DNA from 4 places in the Streptomyces sp. NPDC051561 genome. Region 2 is predicted to be linked to each of the others. Evidence: riboswitches for the same ligand, from Rfam matches in the RefSeq annotation. Region 2 holds a riboswitch; each other region holds the start of a gene.
The links. Region 2 has a riboswitch for cyclic di-AMP ahead of ACIA73_RS07805 (NlpC/P60 family protein). Riboswitches for the same ligand answer to the same signal wherever they lie in the genome.
Positions count from the first base shown of each region.

Region 1 (2,193 bases), on a different contig from region 2:
GGGCCTCGAAGTGCAGGTGCGGGCCCGTGGAGTTGCCGGTGGAGCCGGAGAGGCCTATCTGGTCGCCCGGGGTGACCGTCTGGCCGACGGAGACACCGATCGAGGAGAGGTGGCCGTACTGGGTGTACGAGCCGTCGTTCATCCGGATCACGATGTTGTTGCCGTAGGCGCCGCCCCAGCCGGCCTCGACGACCGTGCCGGAACCGACGGATACGACGGAGCTGCCGGAGGAGGCGTGGAAGTCGACACCGGAGTGGCTGCCGGAGGACCACATGGCGCCACCGGACTTGTAGCTGGTGGAGACATAGGAGCCGGCGACCGGCAGCTTGAAGGTGTTCAGGCGCTTGCGCTCGGCCTCGCGGGCGGCGCGCTCACGCTCCTCGCGCTCCTTCTTGGCCTTCGCCACGGCCTTGCGCTTGACCTCGGCCTTGCGGGCCTCTTCGGCCTTCCGCTCGGCTTCGGCCTTCTGGTAGGCCTTCTTCTGCGCGGCTGCCTGCGCCTCGACCTTCTCGGTGAGGGTCTGCGTCACGGAGTCCTCCATGACGACGGCGCGGATGGTGCCGGTGTCCTCGGCGGCCAGGTCCTGCTCGGCGGCGATGGCCTGGGGGGCCAGCGTTCCGATGACACCGGTCGTGGTGAGGGCGGCGACTCCGGCGATCTTCGCGCTGCGGCGCGAGAGTACGGAGGGTCGACGGTGCTTCCCGGCGGCACGGGTGAACGCCATGAAGTGGCTGTTTCCTTTCCTTCCTTCTCGCCTACCGGGTTAGCTGACGGGTTCGGAGCAGGAAGGTCTCCTACGGACTCCACCCACCCGTGAAGGGCGATGGCGTCCGATTCACCCCAGGGACGTAAGTGGGTCCCCGGCTCCCCAGGCTCGCGCCTGACGGGGACTCGGCGATGACTGTCCGGTTGCCGCTGGTGCGGCGCACTCTGACGAACAGACGGACCGACGCTAAGCGGGCTCTCTTTCAATCACCAAACAGAGAGCGGCTTTTGTAATACAGCCCACACGGCAGACAGGCACCCTCGCCAACAAAACGGACATAAGGGAGGACCCCGACGACTCGACGGTCGTCGGGGTCCGACTTGTTCTGCTTTGCGGCGGTTCTCCGTTTGACCTTTGATCGGTCAGCCGGTGACGACCTCGACCTCGCCGATGTTCAGCGCCCGGACCGGCTCCGCGATCTGCGAGGCGTCGCCGACCAGCACGGTGACCAGCTTGTCCACCGGGAAGGCGTTCACGGCGGCCGCGGTGGCTTCCACGGTGCCGGTCTGCGCGAGGCGGGCGTACAGCTGGGCCTGGAAGTCGTCCGGCAGCTCCTGCTCGACCTGGTCGGCCAGGGTCGACGCGACGGCGGAGGCCGTCTCGTACTTGAGCGGGGCCACGCCCACCAGGTTCTGCACGGCGACATCGCGCTCGGCGTCGGTGAGGCCCTCGGCAGCGAGCGTCCGCAGGACCTTCCAGAGGTCTTCCAGGGCGGGCCCGGTCGACTCGGTGTCCACGGAGCCGCTGATGGCCAGCATGGCCGCGCCGGTGCCGTCGGCGGCGGAGCGCAGCACCTGGGCGAAGGCGCGGACCCCGTAGGTGTAGCCCTTCTCCTCGCGCAGGACGCGGTCCAGGCGGGAGGTGAGGGTGCCGCCCAGGCAGTACGCGCCGAGCACCTGGGCCGGCCAGACGCGGTCGTGCCGGTCGGCGCCGATGCGGCCGATCAGCAGCTGGGTCTGGACGGCGCCCGGACGGTCGACGATGACCACCCGTCCGGTGTCGTCGGCCGTGATGGGCGTCATCGGGCGCGGCTCGGCGGTGTTGCCGGTCCACTCCCCCAGGGTGTCGGCCAGTACGGCGTCGAGGTCGATGCCGTCCAGGTCGCCGACGACGACCGCGGTGGCGGTGGCCGGGCGGACGTGCGCCTCGTAGAAGGCGCGCACCGCCGCGGAGTCGATGTTCTTGACCGTCTGCTCGGTGCCCTGGCGGGGGCGGGACATCCGCAGGGTGACCGGGAACAGCTCCTTGGAGAGCTGCTTGGCGGCCCGGCGGCCCGGGTTCGCGGCCTCGTGCGGGATCTCGTCCAGCCGGTTGCGTACCAGACGCTCGATCTCGCCGTCCGCGAACGCGGGGGCGCGCAGGGCGTCGGCGAGCAGGCCGAGCGCCTTGGGCAGCCTGCGGACCGGCACTTCGAGGGAGACCCGGAC
Region 1 covers NZ_JBITDM010000024.1:115,317-117,509, reverse strand. Annotated here, with positions in the region: gene ACIA73_RS35095 (M23 family metallopeptidase) at 1-724, opposite strand, end outside; cyclic di-AMP (ydaO/yuaA leader) riboswitch at 738-907, opposite strand; gene ACIA73_RS35090 (M16 family metallopeptidase) at 1,129-2,193, opposite strand, start outside.
Region 1: it holds a riboswitch for cyclic di-AMP, as region 2 does, so the genes downstream of both, ACIA73_RS35095 (M23 family metallopeptidase) here and ACIA73_RS07805 (NlpC/P60 family protein) in region 2, are expected to answer to the same signal.

Region 2 (2,193 bases):
CCGGGAACGCCTGGAGGAGGTGCACCGTGGTCATGATGATGTCGTCGAAGTCCAGCGCGTTCGCCTCGCTGAGGCGGGACTGGTACATCGTGTATGCCTGGGCGAGGGTCTTCTCGAAGCCGTCCGCGGCCTGGCCGGCGAAGGTCTCGGGGTCTATCAGTTCGTTCTTGAGGTTGGAGACCTTGGCGCTGAAGGACTTCGGCGGGAAGCGCTTGGGGTCGAGGTCCAGATCGCGGCAGACCAGCGACATCAGGCGCTTGGAGTCGGCGGCGTCGTAGATCGAGAACGAGCTGGTGAAGCCGAGCTTCTTGGATTCGCGGCGCAGGATGCGCACGCACGCGCTGTGGAAGGTGGAGACCCACATGGCGCCCGCGCGCGGGCCGACCAGGGCCTCGACGCGCTCCTTCATCTCGGCGGCGGCCTTGTTGGTGAAGGTGATCGCCAGGATCTGGCCCGGGTGCACACCGCGGGCGGCAAGCAGGTGCGCGATGCGGTGGGTCAGCACACGGGTCTTGCCGGAGCCGGCGCCGGCCACGATGAGCAGCGGGGTGTCCTTGTGGACGACGGCGGCGCGCTGGTTCTCGTTCAGCCCGTCCAGGAGGGCCGCGGCGTCGACCACCGGGCGGGGGGCACCGTTCCGGTAATGGGCGTCGCGGGGCGGCGGCGGGCCGTCGAACCTGCCCCCGAAGAGGTCGTGCGGGACCTCCTCCGGAGGGGCACCTTCTTCGGTGTCCTCCGGGGGCGGCGGGGCCGGGTCGTCCTTGGACTGGAGATCGGCCAGGAAGCTGTCGTCAAAGAGGCTGCTCATCGCCTACCGAGTCTAGGCGGCCCCACTGACAGCCCGGTCCGGATTCCGCCAGAACGAATTCCGCACCCTCTGCCGGTGACGCGTCGACCTGTCCACACATGCCCCTGGGTCGACTCTCCGTGGCTCTCTGTGAGGGCTTTGTCGACATCACAGCCAGGTCACGAAAATGTATCGGGCATATCGAACATCAGGCTTCCCACCCGTCACAGCGATTGGCTACGGTGCTGCGCGAGCAGCCCGTACCCCCCTCGGCGAACCGCGCCGAAGCGGGCCGCTCACGCCGAATTCGCGCCACCCACCCGGTGGTTCGGAACCGGGGACCCACACGCACGACCGGGGTGAATCGGCCCGTACCCCCACGACCTGGGCCGTAGGGCGCCTTCCGTTTCCTGCCCGAACCCGACAGCTAACCCGGTAGGCGGTCCACGGAAGGAATGCCTGTCTTGGCATCGCATCGCAAGCCGCGCCCCAGCGCGTCGTCCTTGATCCGGTCCTCCGCGCCCGGCATCGGCGTGACGACCGCCGCGCTGGTCACGGTCGGTCTGGTCACCCAGTCCGCGCAGGCCGCGCCCGCCGCGCCCAAGCCCTCCGTCGAGGAAGTACAGAAGAAGGTCGACGACCTGTACCGGCAGGCCGGGGTTGCCACCCAGAAGTACAACCAGTCCAAGGAGGCCACCGCGCAGCAGCGCGAGAAGGTCTCGGGACTGCTCGACGACGTCGCCAAGCGCACCGACAAGCTGAACGAGGCCCGGCGCGCGCTCGGTTCCTTCGCCGCCTCGCAGTACCGCAGCGGCTCGGTCGGCTCGACGGCGGCGATGCTGCTGGCCAAGGACCCGCAGTCGTACTTCGAGTCGCGCCGGCTGATGTCCCGGGCCACCGACCGGCAGAAGAAGCTGGTCGGCCAGTACAGCGAGCAGCAGAGGTCCGCGGCGGCGAAGCGGGCCGAGGCGACCGGCAGCCTGGAACGGCTGACCACCTCGCAGGCCGCGCTGCGCCGGTCCAAGCAGGAGGTGCAGGACAAGCTCGGGCAGGCGCGCGATCTGCTCGCGCGGCTGAACGCCCAGGAGAAGGCGAAGCTCGCGCAGCTGGAGCGCCAGCGCGAGGCGGAGGCCAAGCGCAAGGCGGACGAGCTGGCACGGAAGCAGGCCGCGGCGGAGGCGGAGCGGCAGAAGCAGGAGGAGGCCGCCGCCGAGAAGGAGAAGGAGAAGGACCAGGGCGGCGGAGGCGCGGACAGCGGCTCCGGCACGGGCACGGGTTCCGGCGGCGGTACGGGCACGGGTTCCGGTACGGGCACGGGCAGCGACAGCTCGTACGACACCAAGGCCGCGAAGGTGCTGGCCTTCGCGCGGGCCCAGATCGGCAAGCCGTACGTCTGGGGGGCGACC
Region 2 covers NZ_JBITDM010000002.1:764,044-766,236, forward strand. Annotated here, with positions in the region: gene pcrA (DNA helicase PcrA) at 1-808, opposite strand, end outside; cyclic di-AMP (ydaO/yuaA leader) riboswitch at 1,077-1,245, shown strand; gene ACIA73_RS07805 (NlpC/P60 family protein) at 1,243-2,193, shown strand, end outside.

Region 3 (2,193 bases), on a different contig from region 2:
ACCGTCACGAAGCTCGATGGCTTCGAAGGCACCGGTGGAGGCGCCGGACGGAACAGCAGCACGACCCGTGCTGCCGTCGTCGAGGCCGACCTCGACCTCGACCGTGGGGTTGCCTCGGGAGTCCAGGATTTCCCGGGCTACGACGACGTCGATGGACGGCACGAGCATCTCCTTATGGGATGTGACGCGTAAGGGGCGCCCGCTGAGGGCGCGCAGTGCAGGGTCGCTTTCGGCCTTGCGACAAGAGCCTAACGTGACCGGGGCCATCGGCCAGCCGATCGACCGTCCCGTGGGACGAAAAGATGCCTGAATGCCTGTAATACAGGACGAAAGACTCTGTGCGTCGCAACTTTCCGTGGCCCGCGCGTTCACCTTGTGTACGGATGCGGGCCGCGAGACGCAGCGGATCGAGACGCAGCGGATCAAGGCGTAGCGGATACGGAAAAGACCCCGGCCCGGCGCGTACGGGGGGAAGTCGCGCCCGGCCGGGGTCCGGCATGGGGGTCGGCGGGGGTGGGCCGCCGCCCCCACGGGGGTCAGCTCAGGTGGAGCTGCTGACCCGGGTAGATGAGGTCGGCGTTGGAAACGACGTCCTCATTCAGGTCTGCGATGTGCTGCCAGCCGCCCTTGACGCCCTTGGCCTCGGCGATCTTCGAGAGGGTGTCGCCGGACTTGACCTTGTACTCGCCGTCACCCTTCTTGATCTGGCCACCGGCCTTGGACTCGACCTTGGGGACCTCGACCTTGGGGGCCTGGCGGGTCTCGCTGCGGGAAGCGGGCGCCTCTTCGCGCTTCTTCTCCACCTTCGGGGCGGACTGCTTGGCGGAGCCCGAACCGGTGCTGACGCCCGGGTCGACACCGTCGTTGCTCAGGTTGCCGGCGCCGGCGCAGGCCCAGGCACCCGGGCCCTGGATGGCGAGCAGCTTCTCGGCCGCGGCTATCTGCTGGCCCTTGGAGGCCTGGTCGGCGCGCGGGGCGTACTGGGTACCGCCCGCGGCGGCCCAGGAGGACTGCGAGAACTGCAGACCGCCGTAGTAGCCGTTACCGGTGTTGATGGACCAGTTGCCGCCGGACTCACACTGGGCGACAGCGTCCCAGGTGTCGACGGAGGCGGCGGAGGCCGAGGTGGCCCCCATCAGCGGAGCGGCTACCGCCACACCGGCGACACCGGCGTAGGCGGCGACGCGGGTGGCCTTGGACGCACGGCGGTGCTTGCCCTTGCTGAAAAGCGACATGGAAATATCCCCTCACCGACGCCTTCGAGGTGAGCTGTCGGGTTCGGGCTGTGAGTTCGCCCGGCCGCTTCGCGTCCCGCAACTGCCTTACCGGCACTCGCGTTCCACTCTTCGGCTTCACCCCAAGCCGTTCCTCGCACGTCCTTCGACGTCCGGGCCCGGCACTTACCTTGGGTCCCCCGCTCCTGCCTACGGCGCTTACGCGACGACTGCTCCCGAGGCCCGCCGGCAGGATTCGGCGTGACGGGCTCCGGTGCTCACCGGTGGCGAACGAGGACGACCGTAAACACACAAGTCCCCGATGTTCAAAGACGAACATCGGGGACATCTCACCCCTACTTGCCCTTCCGCACCGCCCGTTTATGCAGGTCAGAAGGGCCACGGCAGGAGCACCCGGACGGGACACGCCAGTTGGGGCGAAGAGACTCATGTCTCACTCGCACGAAACCGGACATAAACCCTCGAACTACCCGAGTTTTGTGAACGTTTCCGGGTTGCTTACGGGTTACTTCGCGCCCAGCTCAAGGTGCTGGCCAGGCAGGATGAGGTCCGGGTCGCCACCCAGCTCGCCACGGTTGGCCTCGTAGAGCGCCGCCCAGCCGCCGGGCACCTTCTCCTCGTCGGCGATGTGCCAGAGGTTGTCACCGGCCCGCACGGTGTACGTCGCTTCCTCGCCGGGCCCCGCGGGGGACTTGCCGCCCCCGCGCGAGGCGTGGCGGCCGGACTCGCGGTCGTCGGCGCCGGGAGGCGCGGTGGGGTCGGCGGACGGGTCGGCCGACGGATCCTGGGTCGGGTCCTGGGCCGGATCCTGCGACGGGTCGGCCGACGGATCCGCGGAACTGCCCGTTCCGGGAAGGGAGTTCTCCGGGGCCGGCGTACCGCGGTGCTTGCCGTTGCCCGTGGAGGCGTCCGGCTGGCCCGGGGTGGCGGGAGTCTCCGTGCCGGGCGTGGCACCCGG
Region 3 covers NZ_JBITDM010000020.1:18,283-20,475, forward strand. Annotated here, with positions in the region: gene eno (phosphopyruvate hydratase) at 1-168, opposite strand, end outside; gene ACIA73_RS32135 (transglycosylase family protein) at 537-1,235, opposite strand; cyclic di-AMP (ydaO/yuaA leader) riboswitch at 1,240-1,442, opposite strand; gene ACIA73_RS32140 (transglycosylase family protein) at 1,741-2,193, opposite strand, start outside.
Region 3: it holds a riboswitch for cyclic di-AMP, as region 2 does, so the genes downstream of both, ACIA73_RS32135 (transglycosylase family protein) here and ACIA73_RS07805 (NlpC/P60 family protein) in region 2, are expected to answer to the same signal.

Region 4 (2,193 bases), on a different contig from region 2:
TCGGCGCGGGCGTCGAAGAGAGGGGCGAGCAGGCCCATCACCTCGTCGTTCATCGCCTCGGGGGAGCTGCTGCTGCGGCGGATCCGGTAGCGGCGGTGCGGGTCGTTCGACTTCAGGTAGTCGGCCGTGATGGCGTCGCGCCCGACGCCCACCGCGAGCAGTGTCACGGCTATCGCCAGGCCGGCCCGGTCCTTGCCCGCTGCGCAGTGCATCAGCGCCGGGACGCTGTCCTCGGCCAGCGCGTGCAGGACCCGGCTGTGCTCGGCGGTCCGCTCCTTGATCATGCGGCGGTACGACGCGGTCATCCGCCCGGCAGCCTTGCCGTCCGCGAGGATCTCCCGCAGCTGGCCCATGTCCCCGTCGCGGACCATCCGCCAGAACTCGGCGCCGTCGGCCGGGTCGCTCAGCGGGATGTTCACATTGCGGACCCCGGTGAGCTCGACGTCGGGGCCCTCCAGCTTCTGGTCCGCGGCGTTGCGGAAGTCGAAGACGGTGTGCAGACCGAGGGAGTTGAAGAACTCGGTGTCGGGGCCGGTGGCGTGCGCGAGGTGACCGCTGCGGAACAGCCGCCCGTGCCGCGTCCGCCGCCCGTCGGCGGTAGGCAGACCGCCCACGTCGCGGAAGTTCCGTACCCCTGTCAGATCGGGTTCCGCGTCGGCGGCGGGCGACGGGACCGGGACCTGCGGAACCTGCTGCGTCACGAGTGCTCCTCATGGGTCGTTCGCCGGCGTGCGGTGGCCGACGGGGGCGCTTTTGCGACCATACGACATGGCACTGACATGGGTTCCTGGGGCAACTATCTCGGCGCGACAAGGGACTTGAGGCTCGGGTGACCGAATTGGTTGCTTTGTTGCACATAGAGGCTTTTGGGGTGAAGAGGTGGGAGGGGTGAGTGAGCAGGATCATACGAACTTCGGTGCCCTTGGTGCCGAAGCGTCAATTGGCAGGCCAGGGGCGGAAAACGGGCACCGGGGCGGATGTCGGGGCGAGCGAAAAACATGGAGAAGAGGTGCCGACGGGAAGGAGAAGAAGGGAACGGCTTGTTCCGGCGCCCTTCACTCGCCTACGGTCACCGTCAATCCGGGTGGACCGCCGAATCCTGCCACCGCCCGGCATCCGCACCCATATTTCTTCGTGTGGCAGGAGCGGGGGACCCAGGTAGTACGCCGGCACCGGAAGACGTGAGTCGCCCGGTACGGCTAGGGGTGAAGTCGCACTCGCGAGAGTGCGGCCGGGCATCTCCAGCCCGAACCCGACAGCTCACCTCGCAGGCGCCGGAGAGGAATCCGTCATGCCTGCAAAGGGTAAGCACCGCCGCCCGAAGCCCAGTTCCTCGCTCACCCGCGGTTTTGTCGCCGCTGGTACGGGCGGTGCGGCACTGGCCCTCCCGCTGATAGGCGCCACCGGCGCCCAGGCCGCGGCCCCCGCCGCCGCGCCGCAGCAGGCGGCCCAGCAGCCGACGATCAAGATCCCCCAGCAGCGCCCCGCCACCCCCGCGTCGGCCACCCCCACGTCCAGCTCCGCGCAGGTCGCGGCGCCGAAGACCGACGGTGCACGCCAGGCCACCCGGACGTACTCCGTGGCGACCGGCGACCACCTGTCGAAGATCGCCGCGGCCGAGAAGGTGCGCGGTGGCTGGCAGAAGCTCTACGAGGACAACAAGTCGGTCGTCGGCGGCGACCCGTCGTACATCCTCCCCGGCATGAAACTCACCCTCGGCGCCAAGGCCCCCGCCTCCGACGCCCCGGCCGCTGCCAAGCAGGCCGCCCCGGTCGAGCGCAAGTCCGCCGAGCGCAAGGCCTCGGACCGCGCCGAGGAGCGCAAGGAGCAGCGGGCCGAGCAGCGCGCCGAGCAGCGCCAGGAGCGTACGGAGAAGAAGCGCGAGCAGCGCACCGAGTCCCGCCAGTCCACCGGTTCGGGCTCCCGCACCGGCTTCACCGCCCCGGTCCCCTCCGGCGTCTCCACCTCCTACCGCGCCTCCGGCGGCAGCTGGTCCAGCGGTTACCACACCGGCGTCGACTTCCGGGCCTCGTCCGGTACGTCGGTCAAGGCGGTCGGCCCGGGCACCGTCGTCTCGGCCGGCTGGGGCGGCGCGTACGGCAACGAGGTCGTCATCCGGCACAGCGACGGCCACTACTCCCAGTACGCCCACCTCTCCGCGCTGAACGTCCGCTCCGGCCAGAGCGTCTCCGG
Region 4 covers NZ_JBITDM010000008.1:210,412-212,604, reverse strand. Annotated here, with positions in the region: gene ACIA73_RS20330 (tyrosine-protein phosphatase) at 1-701, opposite strand, end outside; cyclic di-AMP (ydaO/yuaA leader) riboswitch at 1,081-1,287, shown strand; gene ACIA73_RS20325 (peptidoglycan DD-metalloendopeptidase family protein) at 1,292-2,193, shown strand, end outside.
Region 4: it holds a riboswitch for cyclic di-AMP, as region 2 does, so the genes downstream of both, ACIA73_RS20325 (peptidoglycan DD-metalloendopeptidase family protein) here and ACIA73_RS07805 (NlpC/P60 family protein) in region 2, are expected to answer to the same signal.